DNA from 2 places in the Ruegeria sp. CDSA020 genome. Region 2 is predicted to be linked to the other one. Evidence: riboswitches for the same ligand, from Rfam matches in the RefSeq annotation. Region 2 holds a riboswitch; the other holds the start of a gene.
The links. Region 2 has a riboswitch for cobalamin ahead of AC2FJW_RS05765 (DUF1636 family protein). Riboswitches for the same ligand answer to the same signal wherever they lie in the genome.
Positions count from the first base shown of each region.

Region 1: it holds a riboswitch for cobalamin, as region 2 does, so the genes downstream of both, AC2FJW_RS14295 (hypothetical protein) here and AC2FJW_RS05765 (DUF1636 family protein) in region 2, are expected to answer to the same signal.

Region 1 covers NZ_JBXWQK010000007.1:135,247-140,277, reverse strand. The annotation lists gene rsgA (ribosome small subunit-dependent GTPase A) at 1-13, shown strand, start outside; gene AC2FJW_RS14300 (alpha/beta hydrolase family protein) at 38-895, opposite strand; cobalamin riboswitch at 1,035-1,254, shown strand; gene AC2FJW_RS14295 (hypothetical protein) at 1,338-1,742, shown strand; gene AC2FJW_RS14290 (protein-tyrosine phosphatase family protein) at 1,744-2,244, opposite strand; gene AC2FJW_RS14285 (DNA polymerase III subunit gamma/tau) at 2,401-4,152, shown strand; gene AC2FJW_RS14280 (YbaB/EbfC family nucleoid-associated protein) at 4,388-4,732, shown strand; gene recR (recombination mediator RecR) at 4,797-5,031, shown strand, end outside.
Region 2 covers NZ_JBXWQK010000003.1:67,082-72,112, reverse strand. The annotation lists gene AC2FJW_RS05780 (TolC family outer membrane protein) at 1-234, opposite strand, end outside; gene AC2FJW_RS05775 (protein-L-isoaspartate O-methyltransferase family protein) at 330-983, opposite strand; tRNA gene AC2FJW_RS05770 (tRNA-Cys) at 1,212-1,285, shown strand; cobalamin riboswitch at 1,637-1,843, shown strand; gene AC2FJW_RS05765 (DUF1636 family protein) at 1,938-2,312, shown strand; gene cobW (cobalamin biosynthesis protein CobW) at 2,315-3,370, shown strand; gene cobN (cobaltochelatase subunit CobN) at 3,374-5,031, shown strand, end outside.

The DNA of each region.
Region 1 (5,031 bases), on a different contig from region 2:
CAGCAGACACTAAGCGTGACAAAAAGGCGCCTCGTTTTCAGGCAATCAACCGGGGCCAAACCGCCCGGTTTCTGCGGGCAAAAGCGCCAATATGACCGATCTCAGGCGCTCCGAATTCATTCGGAGACAACAGATGTCGCCGCGCCTTCGGCCCATACAGATCGGCAAGCCGCCAGACTGCGTCTGGCGGCACCATCTGGTCGTCCTCGAAGGCGAACAGGTCCACCGGTGTATTCGATTGCGCCCATCTCGCTTCGGGCAGAGCGTCACCGATCTGCGGCACATAATTCTGCGGCGCCGTGCACCAGCTGCGCCATTGCCAATAGACCGGGCCCGGCAAATCGGCACCGATCCCCACAGCTTTGCCCGGCAGATACCCCAGTGCATTCACTGCCAGACGCCCGTGGCCGTGCCAGAACAACCACGCCAGCCCGCGATAGGGCCAGGGATGGTCGGACAGAGTAACCAGCCCCGAACATACACAGATCATCCGGTCGATCTGATCAATGTCTGGCTGCACCGGCCCCAGCAAGCCGCCAAGGGAATGACCGATGCTCCACTGCAAAGCGTCCGGGAACCGCCTGCGCATCTCAGCCCGTGCGGCGGGCATGTCGACCAAGGCCCAATCCGCCATGGTCACCTCGGAGGTTTTGAGTTTGTCGCGCAGTGAATGCCCGAAATCGCTGTAGTCATAGGTCAGACAGGCAATACCCTGTTCGGCGGCCAGCCAACGGGCAAAATGCTGGTAATATTCGCGCGGCACTGCAGTTGCGCTGTGAATCACCACGGCGACCTTCGGCTCGGTTTCAGGCAGATACAGCCGCGCCGACAGGCTGGCAGAGCCTGAGGCAAAATCAAAGTCCTTAGTCTGGACGCAGGGCGTGGTATCAAGCATGGCGCTTCCGACAAATTCTGAACTACTCGGTTCACTCAACAATCGGCCCGATTTCGGCCACCAGAGTCAAGATTTCATCAAGATGACCAAACGTCCGGTTTGCACCCCAACAGGTGGCTTGACTCGGGGTCTGCATAGCCGCTAGCGATGTGGTGATGGTTCTTGCCCCGGAATTGGGGCGGGATGAAAAGGGAACACGGTGCGGTCTGCCCCGGCGATGCCGGAAAGGGCCAACTCCGCGACTGCCCCCGCAACTGTAAGCGGTGAGCAATGCCGAAATACCACTGGCCCCAGGGCTGGGAAGGTCGGCAAAGCGACGACCCGCAAGTCAGGAGACCTGCCATCGTATCGAAACCGAAACTCGGGCGGGGTGTCCGGGCAGGTCGTCAGCGCGCTGTCACACCTGATCCTCACCCTTCGTCCTGCGCGCGGAGGGCGCATTATGATCTGGAAGACAAAAACACACGAATTCACCGCAACCATCTGTCAGAGGACCGGGAAACCCTGCCCCGCCCTTGCCCGAATGGCACGCGCCATGGCCGAGGCGATGGCGACGGCAAGGCCTGCGACATCCAAAACATTCGAGGTCGAAGGCACCAGCGATCTGACCCATTGCACCGAAGGCTGCACGGCCCGCTTTCGGGCCCAGTCAGAACAGATCAGGGTCTATTGCGGCACCAGCACGGACACGCCGACAGAAAAGCTGGACGCCTATGGCGACATGATGTTCGGGCCGGAGTTCATCCAGAAATCCGCTGGTTTTCTGTCAGAACCACCCTGTGCGATGCTCGACGTATCGACCCTGCCGCCGCGCAGCGACAGTATTCCGTATCAAGTGTCTGCCTGATTCAGGGAAGGGTTCGGGCCGGCAACCCCGCCCAGTCCTTTTGCGCGTCGGTTTCCACCGCGCAGGGCCGCACCGCACGCAACCGCCGAAGCGCTTGGCCAGGCGCTTCGCCGCATTCCACCATTAGCCGCATCACAACCATCCCCGAGCGTCCGCACCCACCGCGGCAATGCACCAGCACCTTGCCGCCACTGGCAAGGACATGTTGGGCGGCGGCGCTGGCTTGCGGCCAAAGCGCCTCAACCTCAGGCGTGGGGGCGCCGAAATCGGAGACCGGAAGGTGGACCCAGGCAATCCGTTCGCGCTGCAGGTCCTCCTCGATTGAACGCGCGCCGGAGTGCTGGAACTCATCCGAGGTCGTCATCGAGATGACCAGGTCCGGCGCCCAATCCCGGATTACTGCGAAATCCCCAGCATAATCGCCCGTGACACCCGGCAGTGGGCACAGAGCGATCTGCCCTTTGCCCAATCCAAGAGGGTGAATTGCAAAACTCTCCAACACAGCTCCTTTACCTGCATCACCACATGGGGCTAAAGCCCCTCATGATTTACCGGCTCTGATGCAACTTGCCAAAACGAAATTCCTTTTCGCGCGCGGTGGACGCGGACGGCGGGGGTCTCTACGCTGCAAACCTGACACGAATCCAACAGAGCAGACATGACCGACACGCCCAGCCCCGCCTATCAGGTTCTCGCGCGGAAATACCGCCCGGAAACTTTTGCTGACCTCGTCGGTCAGAACGCAATGGTGCGCACGCTGAAAAACGCGTTCGAGGCCGACCGGATTGCACAAGCCTTCATCATGACTGGCATCCGCGGCACCGGTAAGACGACCACGGCACGGATCATCGCCAAGGGCATGAACTGCATCGGTCCTGATGGGCAAGGCAAGCCCACGACCGAGCCTTGCGGCCAGTGCGAACATTGCGTCGCCATCATGGAAGGTCGCCATGTCGACGTGATGGAAATGGACGCCGCCAGCCGAACCGGCGTGAATGATATCCGCGAAATCATCGACTCGGTCCGATACCGCGCCGCCAGTGCGCGCTATAAGATCTACATCATCGACGAGGTTCACATGCTTTCGACCAGCGCGTTCAACGCGCTGCTCAAGACGTTGGAAGAACCTCCTGCGCATGTGAAGTTCATCTTTGCCACGACCGAAATCCGCAAAGTCCCGGTGACTGTTCTGTCGCGGTGCCAACGATTTGACCTGCGCCGGATCGAACCCGAGGACATGATTGGCCTGCTCAATAAGATCGCAGCGGCTGAGAAGGCACAGATCGCGGATGATGCCCTGGCGCTGATCACCCGCGCGGCCGAAGGGTCGGCGCGCGACGCAACTTCGCTGCTGGATCAGGCAATCAGCCATGGGGCCGGTGAAACCAGCGCCGATCAGGTGCGCGCGATGCTGGGTCTGGCCGACCGGGGCCGGGTATTGGACTTGATGGAAATGATCCTGCGAGGGGATGCAGCAAACGCGCTGACTGAATTGGGCGGGCAATATGCCGAAGGGGCCGATCCGCTATCCGTGCTGCGCGATCTGGCCGAAATCACGCACTGGGTTTCGGTTGTGAAGATCACGCCAGACGCAGCCGAGGACCCGACGGTTTCCCCTGATGAACGTGCTCGTGGTCAGCAAATGGCCGAGGCCCTGCCAATGCGCGTTTTGACCCGGATGTGGCAGATGTTGCTGAAAGCGCTGGAAGAGGTATCGGCCGCGCCAAATGCCATGATGGCTGCTGAAATGGCCGTTATCCGCCTGACCCATGTTGCCGACTTGCCCAGCCCCGAAGAGCTGATCAAGCGCCTGCAGGACAACCCGCCACCGCCTCCGAATGGCGGTCCTGGCGGTGGTATGGCCGTGCCCTCTCAGGCTCCGGTACAAGCGGCATCATCTTCTTACGTGTCCGCAACTAGCAGCCCCGCCGGCGCACCTTCGGCCGCTCTGGCCCATGATATCCAATCGGCGCTGGCACGGTATCCGAGTTTTGACCACGTGGTTGAATTGATCCGCACCAATCGGGATGTGAAACTCCTGGTCGAGGTCGAAAACGGGGTGCGGCTGGTTTCTTACCAACCGGGGCGGATCGAGTTCACCCCGACACAGAACGCACCCACAGATCTGGCAGCGAGACTGGGTTCGTCGCTGCAACGATGGACTGGCAACCGCTGGGCTGTGTCGATTGTGGCCGATGGTGAGGTTGCGACCATCGCCGAGATTCGAGACGCCGCCGAGCTGGCGTTGAAAGCAGAGGCTGAGAAACACCCGTTGGTTCAGGCGGTGCTCATGCAATTTCCGAAGGCTCGCATCAAGCGGATTGAAACACCGGAAGAACGTGCCGCCAAGGTGGAAACCGAGGCGTTGCCCGAGGTCGAAGACGAATGGGACCCGTTCGAGGAAGACTGAAATCGTCCCATCTTACCCAACTGGAAACCTCCCGCGCCCGCCACGGGCCATCGGCTGACGCCGATACCCCTGAGCGGCCTTGGGCCCGGCAGCGCGGGCTTGCCCGCGCTGCCGGGCCCAACGAGAGGAAAGGTCTTGCCAAAGGCCTTGACGACGGGCGGGAGCCAGCTCGGCCCTTGTGCCGCGCCGAGCGCGCCCGTATTTAGGCGTCAAACCGGATATTAGGAGAATACCGATGCTCAAAGGACTCGGCGGCCTGGGTGACATGGCCAAGATGATGAAATCCGCACAGGATCTACAGACCAAGATGACGGATATGCAGGAAGAGCTGAATACCATCATGGTTGTCGGCGAATCCGGTGCAGGGCTGGTCAAGGCAACAGCCACGGCCAAGGGAGAGCTGAAAGGTCTCGATATCGACCCGTCAATCTTTAACGGCGACGACAAGGAAGTGGTCGAAGATCTGATCCTGGCCGCCGTCAAAGATGCTCAGGCCAAGGCCGCAGAACGGTCGCAGGCTGAGATGGCTAAGCTGACCGAAGGTATGGGCCTGCCCGCAGACATCAAGCTGCCGTTCTGATAGGCACTCCTGACGAAATACCGGCCGGGCCCAACTGCCCGGCCCTTATGCAGGAGCAAGCGCAGTGAGTTCGAACAGCGATATCGACAATCTGATCGACCTGATGGCCAAACTGCCAGGCCTCGGCCCACGTTCGGCCCGTCGCGCAGTGCTGCATTTGATCCGCAAACGCGCCCTTCTGCTGACACCGCTTGCGGACGCAATGCAACAGGTTGCCATCACTGCCCGTGAGTGCCTGAATTGCGGCAATGTAGGCACCTCGGATATCTGCGACATCTGCGATAGCGAAGTCCGCGCGA
Region 2 (5,031 bases):
CGCGACGGTCCAGTTGATAATAGGGCGCAATGCCGACAGCGCGATCGCCACATCCTCGTCTGCAGCCCGAAGCAGCGCCCGGTTCTGTTCCAGCAAACCGCTGGTATTATAAGCTCCGATGAACGCATCAGTCAGGTTATCGGCCCAAACCGCCTTACCGGGCAACGTGCCCAGAGCAATACCCGCAGTCACTGCCAGAGTCCTGACCAGCTTGCCTCCTGCTGCAAAACGCATGGCGAAATCCTCTCAAATCAAAATAACGCAGCCCTCAAGGCAGTTTGCGTCTTTGTGTTGAACTAATCAAGGCAGCAGATAAATCTGCCCGCCGACTATAGCGAAAATGCACTCTCGGCCGAGAAAGCCTTCAGAACAGGTGCACTGGCGTTGAATGCCTGGCGCCAGGTAACGCGATCGCCTGATTTGTGGCCTATACGGACTGTCCCAAGATCACCTTCCATGAACAGGCAGGCGATACGCCCATGATCCTTAAGCTGGTCAATCAATGCAGACGGAACCTCTTCTACGCCGCCCTGGATCATGACCACGTCATAAGGCCCATGCTCGGCAGCGCCCTCATCCAGCGGCCCCACGTGAACAACCACATTATCCGCGTCAGCCTCCATCAGCAGCGTTTGCGCTTCGGCAGCTAGCGCTTCATCCGCTTCCACCGCTACGACCAACTGCGCCATACGGGCTGCAACAGCCGTCGAATATCCCAGCGCCGGAGCAATATCCAGAACAACCTCATCATTGGTAATGTTCAGCACATCCAACATCTTGGCCAGTGTTCTCGGTTCCAGAATGCAGCGTCCAGCCTCAAGTTCTATCAAACCCTCGACATAGGCGGCTTCGCGTTGCGCGTCTGGCACAAAATTCTCGCGCTTGACGGACAGCATGGCATCAATGATCGGGAACTTGGTAACGTCCGAAGGCCGGACCTGCGTATCGACCATGGTGCGGCGGCGGGCTGCGAAATCTGTCATTGGATCGCTCATTCATTTCCCAAGGTTGCTGGGCTTGTGCCACATCCCGGGCAAACCAGCAACGGCCCGCAAGCGGAAACTTTCGTCTGTCGTGAAGATTTTAGAGTGATCCGATTGGGTGATCCAATTTTCAGTTCGTCAAATTTAGACCGAACCCACTGGACGCCCCGGATTAAAGCTGCTAAAACGCCTGTCACACCACGGCAAGTATTTGATATTACTTGAAAAGGCGAGTTGGCGGAGTGGTGACGCAGCGGATTGCAAATCCGTGTACACCGGTTCGATTCCGGTACTCGCCTCCAATACTTTCAAACAGTTGCTTCGCATTCGGCTTTTCGAGCCTGCGACATGCCGTCTCGCTACGGCAGTGCTCTGCTGAGTGAAGCTTGACACCGGATTGATCAGAAGGCGGTGAACTCACTGGCTCGGCCGGTAAATTTGACCGCTCTATCGATTCCACGCGATATGCCCTTTGAAGTAACGGGCCCGCGAATCCTTTCGTCTGGATATCTTCGAGGTGCAAAGCCCAAATTCGCCTGCGGTCATTTTGCAAATGGCTGACCAAACATGCCGCTGACAGGCATTGGCAGGTCGCTTTTCCATTCTCGATGATTTCCGTGCGTCGGCCGCGCTTGACAAGCCCCCTGCCCGTGCCGCATGTCCCATCCGTTGGTGTCTGCATATGCAGATGAAAAGGGAATGCGTCAGCGGTCATCCGTCAAACGCAGCCGCCCCCGCGACCGTGACCGGAGAGGGTGCCCAAAGCCACTGGCCAGACAGGCCGGGAAGGCGGGACATCTGCCAGAGGCCAGCCTCTGACATCCGCAAGCCGGGAGACCTGCCAACATCCGAAGTTGAAACCGGACGGGGTGATCCGGTGTCGGGCCCATGTCGCAATACGTGGCCCGCATGAAACCCCGTCCCCCGCGAAGAGGATTTGGGGGGATGAGAGACATGACCGAGACCACACCTGTTGAACTGCTGGTGTGCACGACCTGCCGCCGCGGCCTGCCCGTCGAGAATGATGCAGATCGTCCTGGGGCGTTGCTGCACAAGGCGTTGGAGCAGGCAGAACTTCCTGATGGCGACACTTTGAAGGCAGTAGAATGCCTTTCAAATTGCGATCAGGGCTGCTCGATTGTGCTGCGTGGCGGACCCAAACGTTGGACCTTTGTCTATGAGCATCTCGATGAAACCGATCATGTCGAGACCATTGTTGAAGGCGCGACCAAATATCTCGCGACCCAAGATGGCCTCGTTAAATGGCGCGAACGTCCTGAACATTTCCGCAAAAACTGTGCGGCCCGCATTCCCCCGATTGGAGCTTAGATATGAGCAATCTCGAAAAACTGCCCGTCACTGTGATCACCGGCTTTCTGGGCTCGGGCAAGACCACGCTGGTGCGTCATCTGATGCAGAACCCGCAGGGCAAGCGCCTGGCCATTGTGGTCAACGAGTTTGGAGATGTTGGCGTCGATGGCGATATCCTCAAATCCTGCGCGATCCCCGATTGCCCGGCGGAAAACATCATGGAATTGGCCAATGGATGCATCTGCTGCACCGTGGCAGATGATTTCATCCCGACCATCGAGGCGCTGATGGCGCTAGAGCCGCGCCCCGATCACATTCTGATCGAAACCTCTGGCTTGGCCCTGCCCAAGCCGCTGCTGAAAGCGTTCGACTGGCCCGATATTCGCTCGAAAATCACCGTGGATGGCGTAATTGCTCTGGCCGATGCCGAAGCTGTGGCCGCAGGTCGCTTTGCCCCGAATGTCGCTGCGGTGGATGCCCAGCGCCTGGCCGATGACTCGATTGATCACGAAACGCCGCTATCCGAGGTGTTCGAGGACCAGATCTCCTGCGCCGACATCATTCTGCTGACCAAGCCTGATCTCGCTGGCCCCGAGGGTATCGCCAAGGCCAAGGAAATCATCGCAGCTGAAGCCCCGCGCCCTCTGCCCGTGGTCGAAGTGGCCGAAGGCGCTGTGGATGTACGTATTGTGCTGGGGCTTGAGGCCGCTGCAGAAGATGACATGGAGGCGCGTCCCAGCCATCACGATGGCCATCACGATCACGAGCATGATGATTTCGAAAGCATCATTGTCGAGCTGCCGGAACAGACCGATCCGGCCCAGCTGGTCGCCAATATCGAACGTCTGGCGAATGAACTGAACATCCTGCGGGTCAAAGGCTATGCCGCTGTTACCGGCAAACCCATGCGCCTTTTGTTGCAGGCAGTCGGGGCCCGTGTGCGTCATCAGTACGACCGCCCGTGGGAGCCAGGTGAAGAGCGTCGCTCGCGTCTGGTGGTCATCGCCGAGCATGACGACATCAAAGAGGCTGAAATCCGCGAAATCCTCGTGGGTGTGACCGGGGCTGCCGAGTAAACCATGCACGTCGTCTTCCGCGAAAGCCATGGGTTAGAGGAAACGGAGACCCCGACCGATCTGGGCCAGAGCCCGGCGGATCTGGTGGTGCTGTCCTTTTCCGACAGTGACCTTGGCGCTTTCGCGGCAGGCTGGCATCGTGGTGGTGGACCCGAAGGCCGGATGCCGACCCTGCGGCTGGCCAATCTAACGGCGCTGAAACACCCGCTTTCTGTCGACACCTATGTCGAGCAGACGCTGGAGGGCGCCAAAGGTATCCTGATCCGCCTGATCGGTGGCGTGCCCTACTGGTCCTATGGCTTGCAGCAGGTTCTGGCACTGGCTCAAGCCAAGGGCATTGCCGTTGCTGTGCTGCCTGCGGATGGACGTGAAGATACGCGGCTGGATGACTATTCTACCCTGCCCGTTTCAACCCTGCGGCGGCTGGCGCATCTTTGCGACACAGGCGGTGAGGTCGCAGCGCAGGCTGCGCTGGCGCAAATGGCACTGGCCGCGGGGCTTTATTCTGGCCCGGTGATGGGGGCCAAGACGATCCCGGAATGTGGCGTATGGTGCCCGGATCGCGGTGTGATCCCGGCGGATACCGCATTCGCCGGTGATGCCAAGCGCATCCTCGTGACCTTCTATCGCGCCTATCTGACCTCGGCAGACACTGCCCCGGTCGCGGCCCTGATCCACCGTCTGCGTGCGCGTGGGTTTCAGGCTGTTGGCCTATTTGCGCCGTCGCTCAAAGCCCCTACCGCCGCTGACTGGCTGCGCGAACAGGTCGTAGCGCTGGCCCCCTCGGCAATCATCAACGCCACCTCCTTTTCGGGCAAAGGCGCCTCGGGAACGTCCCCGCTGGACGCCGCCAATGTGCCGGTATTTCAGGTCGCCTTGTCCACCGCACGCCGCAAGGCTTGGGTCGATGCGGAACGCGGGCTGTCCCCCGCCGACCTCGCAATGCATGTGGTCCTGCCCGAGGTGGATGGCCGCATTTCGGCGGGCATCGCTTCGTTCAAGGAACCGGGCAAGCGCGACCCGTATCTGGAATATTCCCGTTTTGCTCACTGCCCCGAGCCGGAACGGATTGAGGCGATCATTGACCGGGTCGACGGCTGGCTGGGCCTGACCGATAAACCCAAAGCCGATCAGAGACCGGGGCTGGTGCTGTCCACCTATCCCGGCAAGGATTGGCAGATGGCCCATGCGGTGGGCCTGGATGCACTGGCCTCGGCCGAGGCGATGCTGTCCGATCTGCAGGCCGAAGGCTATGACACCGCACCCGGCGCGCCGATTGCCGAGACGCTTTTGGATGCGCGACTGTCTTGGCCGCTCGCGGCCTATCAAACCGCGCTGGCGGACCTGCCGGAGCAGCTGCAAACGGATCTGCAAACCGTTTGGGGCAAGCCCGAGGACGACCCGTTTTTTGCCGATGGTGCCTTCCACTTTACCGCCCTGAACCGGGGCAAGACGCTGATCGCGCTGCAACCCGAACGCGGCACGCCCGAGCTGCGCGATGACGACTATCACGACCTGTCCCGCACCCCGCGCCACAGCTATGTTGCCTTCTATCTCTGGCTGCGTAAGGGGCATGGCGCGGACGCGCTGATCCATATCGGCGCGCATGGCACGTTGGAATGGCTGCCAGGCAAATCGGTCGCCCTGTCCCAAAACTGCTG